Regions from separate parts of the Arthrobacter sp. Ms25 genome, predicted to be linked through region 2. Evidence: riboswitches for the same ligand, from Rfam matches in the RefSeq annotation. Region 2 holds a riboswitch; each other region holds the start of a gene.
What was found. A riboswitch is a leader RNA that binds a small molecule or an ion and turns the genes downstream of it on or off. The one in region 2 is predicted to bind S-adenosylmethionine.

Region 1 (5,780 bases), on a different contig from region 2:
GCAGCCGCCGTCGCCGCCGGCCTGGTTCCCTTCGCCCCGGGAACCGACGGCGGCGGTTCGGTGCGCATCCCGGCGGCCGCAACCGGCCTGGTGGGGCTGAAACCCAACCGCGGGAGAATTCCGGCGGGCTCCGCGCAGCAGGACCTGGCCCAGTTCGTGGTGGCCGGTCCGCTGGCCCGCAGTGCCGCCGATGCCGCGTTGCTGCTGGATGCGATGGTGAATGAGCCCAACCACCGGGCCACCAGCGCCGCATCCGTCACGGGCACCTTCCTCGCTGCCGCCCTGCGGGCCGAGGGCCGGTTCCGGATCGGGGTCAGCACCCGCTCACCCTTCGAATCCAGGCTGGACATCCGGCTTGAGCCTGAAGCGGTCTCTGCCCTCGAGGCCGGTATCGTGGCCCTGGCCGGTGCCGGGCATGACGTGGTGGACACGGACCTGGTCTATGACGAGCAGTATCCGGATGCGTTCCGGACCGTGTGGACGGCCGGGTTGGCGACAGCCGCGCTGGCGCCGGGCGGCGAGGAACGGCTGACGGACCTGGCGGCAGTCATGCGTCGGCGCGCCCTCGGCCGCAGCGCCGCGGACCTGGTGGCCGCCGTCGACGTCCTGCGCTCCTTCGAAGCCGAAACGATCCGCCAGTACAGTGCCTATGACATGATCCTGACGCCCACCCTGGCCATGACACCGCGGCCCGTCGGCTGGTACACCAGCGACGACGCCGGCGCTGAAGAGCGGGCGGACGAGGACTACGCACGGCAGTGCCGGTACTCCCCGTTCACGTCCATGGTGAACGTCTGCGGTCTGCCGGCGATCACCCTTCCGGTCGTGGATACCGCGGCCGGCCTGCCCATGGGCATCCAGCTGATCGGGCGCCCCGGCGCCGAAGCGGATTTGCTGGCCGCGGCGGCGCAGCTGGGGTTTTGACGCCGGCGGGCCTAGAAGAGGCCGGCCAGCAGCCGGTCGGATTCCCGCTGTCCCTCGACGTCGAAGGCGCCGCCGGTAACGAGCAGTTCATCCGCGCCGGAGGACGCCACCAGGTCCTCGAGCCGTTGGTATACCTGTCCGACGGTCCCGTAGACCGAGGTTTCCAAAGTGCTGAGGACCAGCTCCTGCCGCCGTCCGGACAGTTCGGCGGCAGTATCCGCGGGTGACAGGGCGGGAAACACTCCCTTGGTCCGGGAATCGGCGAGGGCATGCGCCTCGGGCAGCAGCAGGTCCCTTGCCTCGCCTTCGCTGCCCGCCACGGCAACGTTGGCTGCCGCGAGCACGTAGGGACGGGGAAACCGGCCGGAGGGGCGGAAGGCCCGACGGTACCGCTCCAGGGCCCCTGCCTGCCCGGCGCTGTTCCGCCGGAAAAGTGCCGGGCCGCCCAGGACGACGCCGAGGCCCGCGCGGGCGGCTATTTCCACTCCTGCTCCGGTGGCGAGGATAAACACCGGCGTCTGCCCGCCGTCCTGCGGGCGGGCGGTGATCGGCGCGGTGCCGTCCAGGTAGGCCAGCAGCTCGCCCACATGCTCCTCGAACTGTTCCGCTTCGGCCTGTCCCGCCCGCAGCGCTGTCCGCACTGCCGGAGTGAAACCGATGGAGCGGCCGAGACCGAGGTCGATCCGGCCCGGATGCAGCGCCTGCAGAGTAGCTGCCTGCTCTGCCACGACCAGCGGTGCGTGGTTCGGCAGCATGATGCCGCCGGAGCCGATCCGGATACTGCTGGTGCGGGCGGCCAGGGCGGCTATCAGGACGGCGGGTGCCGAACCTGCAATCCCGGCCACGGCGTGGTGCTCCGCCACCCAAAAGCGCCGGTAGCCCAGCTGTTCTGCCGATTCGGCGCGGTTAAGGACGGCACCGAGTGCGTTGGCCTCCGAAAATCCTTCCCGGGAGTTGGCGCGGTCAAGGATGGAGACGGGAACGCTGAGGCTGGCCATACCCCTTCCAACCCGCACGGCGGCGGGGGAATTCCGGACCCGCCGCGCAAATCCGCGCGTCATGCAGGGGCTTATGCATGTAACGCGGGCAAAATCATCCCATTTTCCTGTGACCTTCAACATAAGCTGCCAAAAAGCTGCCTAGTGTTCGGCGGAATCTTTGGGATGTGGCTGCTTTTGCCCCTCCGGGGAGTGGGAACATTAACGCGTGAGCCATACCCCCAGTACCCCAGGCGTAAAAGAAGCGCGTAAAAACTTCTTCGGCCATCCCCGGATGTTGGCCAACCTCTTCAGTGTTGAGCTGTGGGAGCGATTCTCCTTCTACGGCATGCAGGGCATCCTGCTGTACTACATGTACTACAGCACTACCGACGGCGGCCTCGGCATTGACGAAGCCATTGCCGTCTCCTTGGTCGGCGCCTACGGCGGTGGCGTGTACCTCTCCACCATCCTCGGTGCCTGGCTGGCGGACCGCGTCTTCGGCGCCGAACGGGTGCTGTTCTACGCTGCCGCACTGGTCATGCTGGGCCACATCTCCCTGGCCGTGCTGCCCGGCGCCGTCGGACTGGCCACCGGCCTGATCCTGATCGCCGTGGGTTCCGGCGGCGTGAAGGCCAACGCGACCTCGCTCGTGGGCACCCTGTACGACGAAAAAGACCAGCGGCGCGACGCCGGCTTCTCCATCTTCTACATGGGCATCAACATCGGCGCCCTGATCGGCCCGATCCTGACCGGCCTGGCCTGGAGCCGCTACGGCTTCCACATCGGCTTCGGCCTGGCCGCCCTCGGCATGGCCATCGGCCTGATCCAGTACGGGATGACCCGAAAGAACCTGCCCGAATCCGCCCACCAGGTGGCCAACCCGCTGCCGAAGCAGCAGTACATGAAGGTCGGCCTCATCGCAGCGGCTGCCCTGGTGGTCATTGTGCTGGCCGTCGTGTTCAACATCCTTACTGCCAAGAACCTCGCGGTCGTTATGGCGATCGTGGCCATCACGGCGGCCGTCGCCTACTTCGTCGTCATCCTCGGCAGCAAGAAGGTGAACCAGGTGGAGCGCCGGCGGGTGTATTCCTTCATCCCCCTCTTCATTGCCAGCGCTGCGTTCTGGGCCCTGTTCCAGCAGCAGTTCACGGTGGTGGCGCTGTACGCGGACTCCTCGTTGAACCGCACGATCTTCGGCTGGGAAATGCCGCCGAGCTGGGTGCAGTCCATCAACCCGGTCTTCATCATCATCTTCGCTGCCGTGTTCGCCGGTGTGTGGACCAAGTTGGGCGACCGTCAGCCGTCTTCCCCGCTGAAGTTCGCGATGGGTCTGTCCGTGATGGGCCTCGCCTTCTTGGCCTTCATTCCGTTCTCGGGCGGCGCACCGAACAGCACCCCGCTGCTGGCCCTGGCCGGCATCCTGCTGCTGTTCACGTTCGCTGAGCTGTTCCTGTCCCCGATTGGCCTGTCCGTGGCTACCAAGCTGGCGCCGGAAGTCTTCCGGAACCAGATGGTGGCGCTGTTCTTCCTGTCCGTTTCCCTGGGCACCACTATGGCGGGCTGGCTGGCACAGTTCTACGACCCGGCAACCGAAGTCAGCTACTTCACCTTCAGCGGCGTCACCGCAATCATCCTCGGCATCGCCCTGGCTGTGGCCACGCCGTCGATCAAGAAGCTCATGGGCGGCGTGCGCTAGCGCACCTGCACCACGCGCCTGGGACGGCGGCACCGGAATTCTCCGGGGCCGCCGTCCTTTTTTGCGTGCCGTCATCTTCTTGGCCGCATCCCGGCAGCATGGCTACGATGGGTCCAGCTTCAGGAGACACGGCCGCCAAGCTCCGACTTGGCCGTGCACCAACCCCATGCTTCGCGGGTGGTTCGGATGACGAAGCGGCCTGCACCGCCCCCTGGGCGCCCGGTGCAGGCAAGAGCACGGATTCCTAAGGATCACCGCCATGCGCAAAAGCACCGACCGCATTCTGACCACCCACGCCGGTTCCCTCCCGCGCACACCCGAACTGATCGCCGCGAACGCCGCCCGCGCCGCCGACCCGGCGACCGCGGAGGGCTACGCCGAACTGCTGCAGTCCGCCGTCGCCGACCTGGTGCGCCGCCAGCAGGCAGCGGGCATCGACATCCCGAACGACGGCGAATACGGGCACGCGATGTCCTCCGCCGTCGACTACGGCGCGTGGTGGTCCTATTCCTTCTCCCGGCTCAGCGGCCTCAGTGTTGCCGAGACCGGAATTTGGGACATGGAGCCGCACCGCTCCGCACCCGGCGCCATTGTCCTGACCAGTTTCGGGGACCGCCGCGACCGTCAGCGCTTCGCCGATGCCTACACCGACCCGTCCTCGGGCATCACCACAGGGCCGCAGAAGGTTTTTCCTAAGGTCACGGGACCGGTGGAATACACGGGGTACGACGCCGTAGCCCGCGACATTGCCAACCTCAAGGCTGCCCTGGCCGGCACGGGTGCAACGGAGGGTTTCCTCGCCTCCCTGTCCCCCGGCTCCTGTTCCCGGATAGCCAACGAGTACTACGCCACGCAGGAGGAGTTCATCTACGCCTGCGCGGATGCGATGCGCGAGGAGTACAAAGCAATTGTCGACGCCGGACTGATCGTCCAGATCGATGATCCGTCCATTGCGGAGAACTGGGACCAGATCAATCCGGAACCTTCGGTTGAGGACTACCTGCGCTTCACGCAGATCCGGGTGGAGGCGCTCAACTATGCCCTGCGGGGGCTGCCCGAAGAGCAGATCCGCTTCCACCTGTGCTGGGGTTCCTGGCACGGACCGCACACCACCGACATTGAGTTCCGCCACCTGGCGGACACCCTGCTGCAGATCAATGCCGGTGCCTACAGCTTCGAGGCCGGGAACGTACGGCACGAGCACGAATGGCGGGTCTGGGAAGACACCAAGCTGCCGGACGGGAAGATCATTCTTCCCGGCGTCGTCTCCCATGCCACCAACGTGGTGGAGCACCCGGAACTGATAGCGGACCGCATTGAACGTTTTGCCCGGCTGGTGGGGCGGGAAAACGTCATTGCCTCCACGGACTGCGGCCTGGGCGGCCGGGTGCATCCGCAGATCGCAGCCGCCAAGCTGGAAGCGCTCGGGGCCGGTGCCCGCCTCGCCAGCAGCCGGCTTTGGTAAGCGGGCAGCGGCGCCGGCCGGCTTCAGTGGTCTAGAGTGGAACCGTAAGGTTACTTATGGTTCACAGCAGAGGAGGCCATTATGGCTGACACGAATGCACACGATCCGAAGACGGAATCCACGAACCCGATCGAGAACGCCATGGAGAACCTGGTGCAGACCTCGGAAGAAGTCCCCGACGGCAGCGGCAGCCAGGACCATTCCGACCCGCGGACGGAAGTGCACTCGAACCTCGCACAGGGCTTGAATTCCGACAACGAGAACTTCAAGGACAAGCACAGCTGACCTGCCGGGTGGGTGCGGCGGAGGGATTCCACCGCCGCACCTTTACCTCGTTCGGCGCGCGGTCAGCCGTCCAGCCCGGCACTGGTCAGCACCAGCATCGCGGTGGCCGCCGCGAGGCCACCCAGCGCGCACACGGTGTTGAACGCCGTGGCCCCGGCCTGCCGCCGGCCCCGCCCGAAGAGGACCGACGCCGCGATCCAGGCCCCGGCGAAGGCCAGTGCGGGCAGCGGACCGCTGGCGAAACCCACGGTGTCTTCCGCCCACTTCGGCAGCGCGAATGCCGACCGCTGCGTCCAGAAAAACCAGAACACCGGTGCGGCGCAAAGGTAGGCCGCGTTGAAGAACACCATCATCATCCGGGTGCCGCGGAGTATTCCGGCAGGCGTGCCGGCGCCCGTGGCCCGGGCGGAAGTCCCCGAAGAAGCCATCC
Region 2 (5,780 bases):
CAACTGTGCCTCCGCGCCCAGCTGGCTGTGGGTGGTCGAGGCCGGATGGATCACGAGGGACCGGACATCGCCGACGTTGGCCACGTGCGAGTGCAGCTCCAGGCCATCGACAAACCGCTTGCCGGCGTCGACGCCGCCTTCAATCTCGAAGGAAACAATCGCGCCGGTGCCGCGCGGTCCGTATGTGCGGCCCCGCTCAAACCACGGGCTGGATTCCAGGCCCGCATACGCAACCGACACGACGTCGTCGTGGCCTTCCAGCCAGTTGGCCACGGCGACGGCGTTGGCCACGTGCCGCTCCACGCGCAGGCTCAGGGTTTCCAGGCCCTGGGCAATCAGGAACGCGTTGAACGGCGAAACCGAGGAACCCAGGTCCCGCAGCAATTGCACGCGTGCCTTGAGGATGAACGCCAGGTTCGCACCGAGGCTCCCGTTGACTCCCAGGTCCCGGGCATAGACGAGCCCGTTGTAGCTTTCGTCCGGGGTATTGAAGCCGGGGAACTTTTCCGGGTCGGCAGCGAAGTCGAAGTTGCCCGAGTCCACGATCACGCCGGCGATGGCCGTGCCGTGCCCGCCGAGGTACTTCGTGGCCGAGTGCACCACGATGTCCGCGCCCCACTCGATCGGGCGGATCAGGTACGGGGTGGACAGGGTGTTGTCCACGATCAGCGGCACCCCGGCCTCGTGGGCCACGGCGCTGACCCCTTCCAGGTCCAGGACATCCTGGCGCGGGTTGGAAACCACCTCGCCGAAGAAGGCCTTGGTGTTGGGCCGGACCGCCGCCCGCCACTGGTCCAGGTTGTCCGGGTCCTGCACGAAGGTGGTATCGATGCCGAAGCGCTTGAGCGTGTGCTTCAGCAGGTTGTAGGTGCCGCCGTAGAGGCTGGGGCTGGCGACCACATGGTCGCCGGCCTGCGCCACGTTCAGCAGGGCGAAGGTTTCCGCGGCCTGCCCGGAGGCGAGCAGCAGGGCGCCGACGCCGCCTTCCAGGGAGGCGATCCGGTTTTCCACCGCTTCCTGGGTCGGATTCCCGATCCGAGTGTAGATCGGTTCCAGTTCGGCCAGGGCGAACCGGTTCGCGGCCGCCTCGGCATTCGGGAAGACGAAGGACGTGGTCTGGTAAATCGGCAGGGCGCGTGCGCCGGTAACGGCGTCGGGCTCCTGGCCTACATGGATCTGCCGGGTTTCAAATGACCAATCTGCACTCATGATGCTCCCTCAAACCAGGGGCCGCACAACGCCGCCGGGGTGCATCCGGGTACGCCGGATGTCCGGTGGGGTCGTGGGACCCGCGCTTGCCGGACGCCCGTTTGGCGTACGGCCAGGTCTTCACCCGGGGCACCCCACCGCGGTTGGAGGGTTGCCGGCCAGCAAGCCGGGGCTATCTGCTGGCACTCATGACCTGCACCTATGGAAACCGATCTGCCGCGCCCGCGCAACCTCTGTGACGCACCGTGAAATTACGGACCCGTTGGGCGGCGATGTGGTGCTGCGCAGGGAGAATTTCGGCACTTAGGCTTCCCTTGGTCGAGACCCGTATCACGACGTGTCACAATGGGCCGCATGCGCTTGGACCATGTTTCTTATGCCTGTGAATCTGACGGTCTTTTGGCCACCACCGAGAGGATTGCCAATGCTCTCGGCGCCGACTTCGTAAAGGGTGGCGTCCACCCCCGATTCGGTACCCGCAATATGATCCTGCCCTTGGCCAACAACCAGTACGTCGAGGTGGTGGAGGTCCTGAACCACCCGGCCTCGGACAAGGCACCCTTTGGCCAGGCCGTGCGCCAACGCTCCGAATGCGGCGGCGGCTGGATGGGCTGGTGTGTTGCCGTTGATGACCTCTCGCCCTTCGAGGAACGCCTCGGCCGGGAATCGGTGCCGGGCAACCGCAAGTTCCCGGACGGCCAGGAGCTGACCTGGCGGCAGATCGGCATCAACGGCTTGATTGCCGATCCGCAGGTGCCCTACCTGCTCCGCTGGGACGACGGCACCGAGGAGCTGCACCCCTCCAACGCCATTCCCGGGATGCCCGGTTCGGTGAAGCTCAAGTCCCTGACGATTGCCGGATCCGCCGCACGCGTCACGGACTGGCTGGGCCATCCCGTGGAAAAGCCGCTGGAGAACGTCGATGTCACGTGGATTGCTCCGGCCGGCACCCCGGGCATCATGTCCGTCACCTTCGACACAGCCAACGGGCCCGTCGAGATCTAGTTCCATCCACCGGGGGGAAGCATGGCGGCGAGATTCACCGTCCGGCGACGGCACGGGCGGCTTCCGGATGCTCCCCGGCCTCCGAAGCCGCCGTCGCCACTGGTGTTATTCCTGTACTCGCTCTTGGGTCTGGCCATGGTTGCTCCCCTCCTGTTCCTGTACGTGCCGGCCGTCGAAGGCGACCGGCACGTAACGCACATCGGCGTCCGCGCCGAGGGAACGGTGGAGCGCGTTTACACGGAACGACGAGGCAAGCGGAATAGCCGGACCGTCACCATGGCTGAGGGCCGGTACGTAGATTCCGGTAGAACGGCGAGGACCGTAACCTGCCAGGTGCGCACCTGGAAACTGGTTGGAACCCAACCCCCCGAAGCAGTGAAGGGCGAACGGGTGACCGTGCTCTATGACCCGGAGGACCGGGACCGCGCAGTGGTGGACGGCTGGCAGCGCGCCTACGGGGTCAGGGGCGGGCTCTTCCTTGTGTGGTTCTTCATGTGCGCTTTCGCGCTGGTGCTGGCACCTGTCCAGGGCGTCCGGAAGCTGCGCCGGCGCCGCCTGTAGCGGCACGGACGAGACGTTCGTTGAGCCCTCGCACCAGCCCGGCGTCGATCTTCACCACCCGGCGGTCGTAGGTAAGCAGTCCGTTGACCTCGTCCTCGACGTCGGTGAGCTGGGTGTAGACGGTGGCGGCCAGGCCGCGGGCCACTGCGGGTTCGATCTGCCGACGGTGCAGCCGCTCGTAGGCCCGGGCCAGGGCAGCGCGGGACCGGAACCGGCGGTAACCGAACTCCTTGTCGTTGAAGGTGTGCCCGGGGATCCGCAGGCTGTACCCGCCGTATTCGGACAGCACCACGGCACGGCTTCCGGCCAGCCAGTCCTTCCGCAGCCGGAAGGGCACAAAGTAGACGTGCACGCTTTTGAGGTCTCCCCCGCCCTGATCGTGCCAGCCGCTGGCATGGTCGATGGTCCGGGTCGGGTCCAGGCCGCGGAGCAGCTCAGCGACGGCATTGGCATCGAACTGGCCCCATCCTTCATTGAACGGCACCCACACCGCGATCGACGGGCTGTTGCCCAGCAGCTCCACCGTGCCGTGCAGTTCCGCCAGGAATTGTTTCCTGCCCTGTTCGTCGGCCCGCCCGAAGGCGGCGTAGTCGTCGTCGGACCGGTGCGCCGCGCCCACCGCTGGGGCCGTAACCACGGCGTGCTTATAGGCCGTGCCGCCGTTGACCAGGTCCTGCCAGACGAGGATGCCCAGCCGGTCCGCGTGGTAATACCAGCGCAGGGGCTCGATTTTGATGTGCTTGCGCAGCATGGTGAAGCCGAGGTCTTTCGCGGCACGGATGTCCGAAGCCAGGGCCTCGTCCGACGGCGCGGTGTACAGCCCGTCCGGCCAGTAGCCCTGGTCCAGCAGGCCCGCGTGGAAATACGGCCGCCCGTTCAACAGCAGCCGCAGGTGCCCGGCGTCGTCGGGCCCCACGCCTACGGTGCGCAGCGCCGTGTAGCTGCGGACGCGGTCGGTTTCCGTCCCGTCCGCGAGCAGCCGCACGGTGACGTCGTACAGGAACGGGTCTTCCGGGGACCAGAGGCGCGGATCCGGAATCGGAATCCGCACCGGGGTTCCGGGGACGACGACGGCGTCCGCCACCGGGTGTCCGTCCGCGGAGACGGTGACTTCCGCCTGCAGGTCAGTGCTGTCCGGGGCGGACCGGACGGCGTCGACCAGCACCGTGGCGGTGACCGCGTCCAGATCCGGGACAAGGACCAGGCGGGCGATACTGGCCTGCGGCACCGCTTCCAGCCAGACGGTCTGCCAGATCCCGGACTGCGCGGTGTACCAGATGCCGCCGCGGTCCAGGGTCTGTTTGCCGCGGCTGGCGGAACCGGTGTTGCTGAGGTCCCGGACCCGGACCGTGATGTCGTGCGGGCCGCCGTCGCCACCTGCGGCCAGCGCATCGGTGACGTCGAGGGAGAACGGGAGGTAGCCGCCGTCGTGCCCGCCGACCGGGATGCCGTTGACGGTGACCGAGCAGCTGGAGTCCACGGCCCCGAAGTGCAGCAGCATCCGCTCCCCCGCGAAGCCCTCCGGCAGGGTCACGGACCTCCGGTACCAGAGCAGCTGCTGCGGCTGCAGGTGCCGGTTCACCCCGGACAGCGGTGCCTCGGGTGAGAACGGCACCAGGATCTGTCCGTCCCAGTCCCCTTCCTCCGGTGCCTGCTCCCGCCGGGTGCTGGTGATTGCGTACTGCCAGTAGCCGTTGAGATTCAGGTAGCTGTCCCGGGCCAGCTGGGGGCGGGGGTATTCCTGCAGGACGGATTCGGGGTCCAGGGCGGCGCCCCACGGAGTCATCAGTGTCACCGGGCCATCCTATGCGCCGCTTAGTCGCCGATTCCGATGGCCGGGCCGAACAGGGCGAACCCGACGAAGCCGGCAATGTCCACCAGCGCATGCGCGATCACCAGCGGCATCACCCGGCGTGTCTTGTAGTAGGCGTAGCCGAAAAGCAGGCCCATCAGGAAGTTGCCGATGCCCGGGCCGATCCCCTGGTACAGGTGGTAGCTGGCCCGGATCAGGGCGCTGGTGAGGATGATCGCCGGTGTCCCCCAGCCCAGCTGCCGGAGCCGCAGGAACAGGTAGCCCACCACGATGACTTCCTCGAGCACGGCGTGCCGCATGGCGGAGAGGATCAGCACCGGCAGGGTCCACCAGTACGTGTCCAGCGCTGCGGGGACCAGCGCGGTGGTGATGCCCAGCGCCCGGCCCGCGGCGTAGACGCCGAGCGTTCCTATGCCGATCACCGCTGCCAGAACCACCCCCAGTCCGAAGTCCCGCAGCGGGCGGGCGAACGTGAATCCGATGCGTCGGAAGGCGGACTTCCCGGGCTCGGTCAGCAGGAACAGGACCAGCGCCACCGGCAGGAGCGAAAAGAAAATACCCAGCAGCTGGTACACCAGGTCGAAGTAGGGCCGGTCATCGAGGACCGGGTTCAGCGTGGTGGTCTGGTCTCCCAGCGGAGCCTGGGTCGCCTTCTCGATGAGTTCGACGACGGCGTACACCCCCGACCGGCCCAGCGACAGTCCCAGCACAATCAGGATTTCGAAGATCAGCATCCGGCGTGCCCGCGGGTCCAGGGTTTCGGCGGAGGTCGAGGGCAAGGCAGCACGCATGGACACCATTGTGCCGGACAAGCCGCGTACGGCGGAGCCGCTGCGGCGGAACGCGGCCGCGATCGCGCCATGACAGGGTGCAGGGGTTTTCCCCTCGGTTTCCCGGCGTCCCCGCGGCCCTGCCGCGCTACGCTGTGCGGATGAATGAGCAAGAGCATCTGGAGGGAACGCCCCGCCGGCTCACGGCCCGGGTCACCGGCGAGGTTCAAGGCGTGGGCTTCCGGTACCGCACCCTTCGCAAGGCACTCCAGCTGGGCCTGACCGGCGTCGTTTCCAATGCGGCGGACGGGTCGGTGCGGGTGGTTGCCGAAGGCCGGGAGCCGGATCTGGACGGGCTGCGCGAGTTTCTGCGCGGCCCGAAAGCACCCGGATCCGTGGCCCACGTCGAAGAATCCTTTTCC
Region 3 (5,780 bases), on a different contig from region 2:
GCTGGTGCGTCCGGACGGCACCGGACCCTGGAAGCTGCACACCTTCAACAGCGTGCTCCACCTGCAGGACGGCGGAGCACCCGTGACCGAACACGCAGGAGAAACTGATGACATCCACCCCCGCTGAGGTCGTAACCCCTGCGCTGCTGCGCGGTTGGCGGCTCTCCACCGATGCGTCCGGGAAAGAGGACCGCGGGACCGTGCTGGTCGTCGGGGGCTCCCGCCGCACCCCGGGCGCCGTCATGCTGACCGGGCTTGCCGGCCTCCGCGTCGGCGCCGGACGCCTCAGCATGGCCGTGGTGGAGTCGGCCGCGATCGCCGTCGCCGTGGCCATTCCCGAATCCGGGGTGGTCGGCCTGCCCGAGGAATCGGGCGAGATTGACGGCCGCGTCGCCGGGCCGCTGCTGGAAGCCGACCTCTCCTCCGCCGCCGCCGTGGTCATCGGTCCCGGGATGGGGGATCCTGACCGGACGGCAGCACTGCTGCAATCCGTGGTGCCGCTGCTCGGGGAAAAGACCCAGGTGGTGCTGGACGCCTATGCCCTGGGCGTGTTGCCCGGGCTGCCGGAGCTCTTCGATACGCTTGCCGGCCGGCTTGTCCTCACCCCAAACCGTGCCGAAATCCTGCGTCTGCTCGGGAAAGAGGGCACGGAGGAGGAGTCCCTGGACCTGGCGAAAGCGTCCCTGGACGTGGCACGGAAATACTCGGCGGTGGTCAGCGCGCATAACCTGATCTCCGCCCCGGACGGAAAGAGCTGGGAAGTGCCGGCCGGAAACTCCGGTCTGGGTACGTCAGGATCCGGTGATGTGCTCGCCGGTGCGGTGGGCGGGTTCCTGGCCCGCGGCGCGACGCCGGAACAGGCTGCGTGCTGGGGCACCTACCTGCATGCCGCAAGCGGAGACCGGCTCTCCGCATCGCGGGGTCCGCTGAGCTTCCTGGCCCGGGAGCTGCTTGACGCCATGCCGCCGGTGATCGCCGAGCTGAACTAGCGGGGATGCCTCCTTCAGCTGCGGCCCATATCCTGAGGTAATGACTGCCAACGAATACCGGAGAAGTCCGTCGGGGCGTCCTGCCCCGAACATCCCGTGGCTTCCCTACCGCTTTACCCGGAGCGATGCGGTGGCGGCGGGGTTCTACGTGGTGTTCCTGCTGGTGCTGAGTTTTGCCCCCGGACTTGTCTTCCCGGTGCTCATACTGCTGGTTCCGGATCCCCTGACTGCCTCCTACGTACTGAACTTCGCGTTCTACGCGGTTGCCGGCCTGCTGGCATTCCTTGCCGCCCGCCCCTACGTGGTGCGGGAAACGAAGATCCTGGCGACCCGTCCGCTGCTGACGCTTTCCCTGATTCCCGCCGGCGTCATCCTCATGCTCATCGCGACGATGGTGGGCGTGCTGCTGACCGGGGATGTCCAGACTGCGGCCAACCAGGAAGCCGTGCAGGGATTCGTCGGATCGGTCTCGCCCTGGCTGATCGTGCCGCTGCTGGTGGTGCTGGCACCCTTTGTGGAGGAGTACATCTTCCGGCACCTGCTGATCGGCAAGCTCAGCCGGTACTGGAATATTTGGGCGTGCTGCATCCTGTCGGTGCTGCTGTTCGCCTCGATCCATATCGTGGGCAAGGAATCCCTGTCCCTGCCGGTGCTCATGCCGTACCTGGCCATGGGTGCCACATTGGTGGGCCTCTATGTCTGGGCGGGCAACAACTTCATGCTTTCCTACGGCGTGCATGCGGCGAAGAACCTGCTGGGCGTGCTGGTGATGTACGCCGTGCCGCCGGAGCTGCTGCAGCAGTAGTCCGGCGGACGGACCCAGCGTGCCTTCCGTACAGCTGATGCGGCTACCGGCCCTGCCGGGCCGCATCAGCTGTACGGAAGCTGCCGGGGCAGCACCTAGGAGCCGGCCTTCTCAATCCGCTCGGTTTCCGGGGCCCGGACCAGGGAGCCGTTGCATGGCAGAACCCGCTCCGGCCGGGCCAAGTAGAAAAAAGAGCTCCGCGCATCGGAGTCGAACCCGCCGGGGACCATCAGTGTGGAATAGCGCTGGCACCACTGCGGTGTATCGACGGCGGCCGCCAGGGCGGTGGCGACGGCCGGGACATTGTGGAACCACATCAGGTGCTGGATTCCTTCGGAGACCAGGTAGATGAGGTCCAGCTGCGGATCGGCCGTGACGTCGACGTCGGTCCACTGCTCCCAGCCCTGGAGCCGGCGGTTGTGGATCCAATGGATGTTGTGTCCCGGGGCGAAGCCGCTGCAGTTGCCGAGACCGGATTTGCTGACACTGGAAATGCTCACAGTGGGTTCCTTTGCAGGTTGTCCTTGCCTGCGACGGGCGACGCAGGCCGCTTCGTCATCCGAACCACCCGCCGAACAGTGGGGTTGGTGTGGGGCCAGTCGGAGCTTTTATGCCCGGTTTCCCGGGCGAAGGCCACATCTCGTGAAGCTGAAAACTACTGTAGCGGAGCCCACTGACATTTCGACAGTGGCATTCCGTTCGGGTCGTGCGGCTGGGAGGGGTACCGGGCGGACCGGAACGGCGGCAACGAAGACTTTTGCTCGCAGAGCTCGCGAAAGTTATTAAAGCCGCCTAGCCCAGCCCGTCCGGCGCCCGGGGTGCAGCACCCTCATCCCCATCCGGTGCCAATGCCGGATGAGCCGGACAGTGTTTTATGGCGCGGAGTCCACCACTGAGGTTTTTACCGAGGTCCAGGTTGAGACAGTGCCAGCCGGGGCATCGGGAAAGTCCTTCAGCAGCACTTCCTGTTCTCCGATGACGAGTCCCGAGGCTGGATCGATGATGATGTCGGCCCGTGACGTTCCCTCCAAAGAGGGGATGCCGATGGCGATACCCGTCCTTCCGTCCACCGTTGCCTGCCGGTCCCCAACTGTGACACCGGGGATGAGGGCGGCAGCCTTGTACATCGCGGCCCGCAGGTCAGCGGGGACAGCCCCGGTACGCAGACCGTCAGCGATCGTGACGAAGGCTGCCAGTTCCGGGGATTTGTTGGCGCCATTCGTCCGGTCATAGATGAGGTCCAGCAGGGCGCGGGGATCACGGGGCAGGCTTCCGGCTTCGTTCAGGGCGGTACCGATGATGACCATCGGCGCGTGCCCGTAGAAGTCCCCGCCCTGGCCACGCTGAATTCCTACCGTCGGATCCGGCATCCCGCCCTTCCCCTTCCGCATCAACTCGGCCATTTCAGCAGCCGCAGCCTTGGCGGCGTCGGACGAGGACTCCAGCGGAATCCGCTCTCCGCGGTTCCAGACCCATTCCCCGTTCTTATCTGCCGGTACGTAGAGCTGATCGCTGACGGTAGCCTGCCAGGAAAGGTCGCTGCCGTCAGGCATCTGCTTTCCGCTCCAGGTCAGCTCGGTGGTGTCGATCTTCAGGTACTGGCCTGGGCCCACCACTGGATCAGAGGTACGGATGGTGGTTTCCGCCGCATCGTTCAGGACTTGGGCAGCTTCGGCAGTCGCGCCCGGTCCTCCGGGCCTGACGGCGTCGGCCACCACAATCCCGCCAACCAGCAACACTGCAGCGGCGGAAGCTAGTAGAACACGGCGGCGGGCGCGGGCCGCCGTGGCACGGCGGGCGTTCAGCGGAGGTGTGGTGCGCACGCGGGAAGTGGGCGCTCCGTGTGCCGCCCGCGGGGATTTCATCAGGGCCAGGGACCTGGCGCGGCTTTCAGCCAGTTCGTGTTCCTGCACGGAGCGCGCGGGATCAGCAGATGCAAGCAGGCGTTTGATACCGCCCGAAAGACGCGAGTCGTTCATCATTTTTCTCCCTCTGAAAGTGATTCCGTTTCCAGCAGGCGGCCAAGCGCCTTGCGTGCCCGGTGCAGGCGCATCCTGACGGCGGTGGCACTGGTGTCCAGCAGGTCAGAAACCTCGCTGGAACTGAAACCGTCCCAGTACGTCAGAAGCAGCACTTCGCGCTCATCCGGGCCTAGTCTGGCCAGGGCTTCGTGGACGCGGGAGTCGTCGTCGCTCCGCTCGTGTTCCCGTTCGAGCTGCAGTGCTCCCAGAAGACTCGCGGACCGGAACGCGGACCGCTCATGGTTGCGGAGAACGTTTTTCGCGATCCCGAACAGCACCATGACTGAAAGACCCTCGTCCTGCCCGGTTTTCTCCCACGTGATCCGGAAGACTTCGGCGCACAGATCTTCAGCAGTGGCAGCGTTATTGGTTCTACGCCGGAAGTAACGGTAGATGCGATCGTGTCCGGCGGCGTGGGCGGCTAGGAAACGTTTCTCCCTGTCCACGTCCCGTTGTTCCTTCCGAATGGTTTGCAGGCTCATGCCCTCTTAATGTCCGGCAGCCTCAGAAGTGTAACCGGGGAGCAATCCCGGCGGCGTTCAATTCGGGGCTGGTTCACATACCCGAGGTATTGGACGTACGAAGGCGCTCGGTGGAGACGAATAAATAGAAATACCGAAAATGAACCAATGCACGTTGAACATCAACAATCAATAATCCCGGTGCCGAGACCGGCGGGTCGAATTAGGCACATAGAGCGGGTTAGGACATTCTGGACGGCATGACATTGAATACGATCTACCGCACCGAGCCGATGGCGACTCGGGCGCTGGCCGCTGAAATCCGCCATGACCACCGCCGCTTTGTGCATCTCCTCGAGAAAGTCAGCGGTAAATCCCTGGGTACCTTTCGGGAAGTGATGTGCGAAGTGAAGTATCGCGTTGACGATGCTTCGCAGAGTACCGTCCGGATCGATGTGCAGCTTAACTTCGAAGACAATATCGTCGGCATTGAAGCAAAGTTGGATCACGAGCTAACGAGGGAGCAGGTCAGGGATCAGATCAAGGCTTTCCGCGGAGACGCGACGATCTTTGTCCTGGTGCCGAGTACGGAATTCGCACCCTCATGGCTCTCCGAATTTCCGGACGTGAGCATTATCGGCTGGGAAGATACCCTTGCCTGCTTCGATGGTTCCAGGCTCACGATGGATGACATCCACGGCGAAGGGCGGCTCCTAAAGAGCACCGTAGAGGCCTGGCTTGCAGCGCTTGAGGTGGGGGAAAGGCTTCCCGGGTGGAGTGTCGATATACGTCGGGGCGGCAGCGGGATGCCATCGATCGCGATTCAGTCCCCGGCGCTCGCCTGCGGGCGGAAAATCCGCGGACACCTGGAGGTTGCCGGCCGGGGCATGCCTGAGAGCTTGGACGCTGTGCGTTTTATCAGCCATGTGGGAATTGAAGTTCCGGAGAACGGGGATAACTACTTCGACCCGGAGACGTCCGATGCGGTTCCCGGCTGGGTTGAGCACCTGCGGGTACTTCAGAGAGAGGTGCTTGAAGGCGAAGAGGAGCAACTCCTCGTGAGTTTCCATCCGCCGGGAAGCAGCAGCCGGAAACTGGGAAAGTGGAAAAACGTCCTGGCGAAACGGTACCTCGCCGAGCATTTGCACCTTGCCAAGGGATATACGGATGGATGGGCAATCGGTCCAAAAACAATGACAGTGCCACGGGACCAGCTGGGACGCCTCGCTGACGTCACGGTGGAAATCTTCACGCGCTGGTACAAGGCCGAGACCGCTTAGCCCTTTGATGCCGCCGCCGGTGGGGTAGCCAATAACGGGGTGGGTCAATGTGCCGTGGAAATACAGCATCCCGGCGACGGACGCACGAAGGGGCCTGGAGGAGGCGGCTTTAGTATTTCCCGCGAGCTGAAGCGAGCGGGGAATTTCGTTGCCGCCGGATCCAGGCCCCGTAGGCGCCACGGTTTCAGCGCGGATGCTGAAGGTGAGGGACTTACCGCCAGCCG

Region 1: it holds a riboswitch for S-adenosylmethionine, as region 2 does, so the genes downstream of both, AC5RT8_RS08760 (cobalamin-independent methionine synthase II family protein) here and AC5RT8_RS07290 (bifunctional o-acetylhomoserine/o-acetylserine sulfhydrylase) in region 2, are expected to answer to the same signal.
Region 3: it holds a riboswitch for S-adenosylmethionine, as region 2 does, so the genes downstream of both, AC5RT8_RS11770 (hypothetical protein) here and AC5RT8_RS07290 (bifunctional o-acetylhomoserine/o-acetylserine sulfhydrylase) in region 2, are expected to answer to the same signal.

Annotation. Positions count from the first base shown of each region.
Region 1 is NZ_JBNHFP010000003.1:124,866-130,645, forward strand. Features, by position in the region: gene AC5RT8_RS08745 (amidase) at 1-924, shown strand, start outside; gene AC5RT8_RS08750 (MsnO8 family LLM class oxidoreductase) at 936-1,922, opposite strand; gene AC5RT8_RS08755 (peptide MFS transporter) at 2,131-3,600, shown strand; SAM riboswitch class IV at 3,718-3,841, shown strand; gene AC5RT8_RS08760 (cobalamin-independent methionine synthase II family protein) at 3,860-5,065, shown strand; gene AC5RT8_RS08765 (hypothetical protein) at 5,147-5,350, shown strand; gene AC5RT8_RS08770 (hypothetical protein) at 5,413-5,778, opposite strand.
Region 2 is NZ_JBNHFP010000002.1:598,379-604,158, reverse strand. Features, by position in the region: gene AC5RT8_RS07290 (bifunctional o-acetylhomoserine/o-acetylserine sulfhydrylase) at 1-1,209, opposite strand, end outside; SAM riboswitch class IV at 1,287-1,403, opposite strand; gene AC5RT8_RS07285 (VOC family protein) at 1,564-2,214, shown strand; gene AC5RT8_RS07280 (DUF3592 domain-containing protein) at 2,350-2,775, shown strand; gene AC5RT8_RS07275 (glycoside hydrolase family 2 protein) at 2,705-4,561, opposite strand; gene AC5RT8_RS07270 (CPBP family intramembrane glutamic endopeptidase) at 4,591-5,379, opposite strand; gene AC5RT8_RS07265 (acylphosphatase) at 5,520-5,780, shown strand, end outside.
Region 3 is NZ_JBNHFP010000004.1:56,299-62,078, forward strand. Features, by position in the region: gene AC5RT8_RS11755 (histidine phosphatase family protein) at 1-127, shown strand, start outside; gene AC5RT8_RS11760 (NAD(P)H-hydrate dehydratase) at 108-989, shown strand; gene AC5RT8_RS11765 (CPBP family intramembrane glutamic endopeptidase) at 1,030-1,794, shown strand; gene AC5RT8_RS11770 (hypothetical protein) at 1,890-2,294, opposite strand; SAM riboswitch class IV at 2,310-2,442, opposite strand; gene AC5RT8_RS11775 (CU044_5270 family protein) at 2,667-3,776, opposite strand; gene AC5RT8_RS11780 (RNA polymerase sigma factor) at 3,773-4,297, opposite strand; gene AC5RT8_RS11785 (hypothetical protein) at 4,537-5,556, shown strand; gene AC5RT8_RS11790 (LLM class flavin-dependent oxidoreductase) at 5,768-5,780, opposite strand, start outside.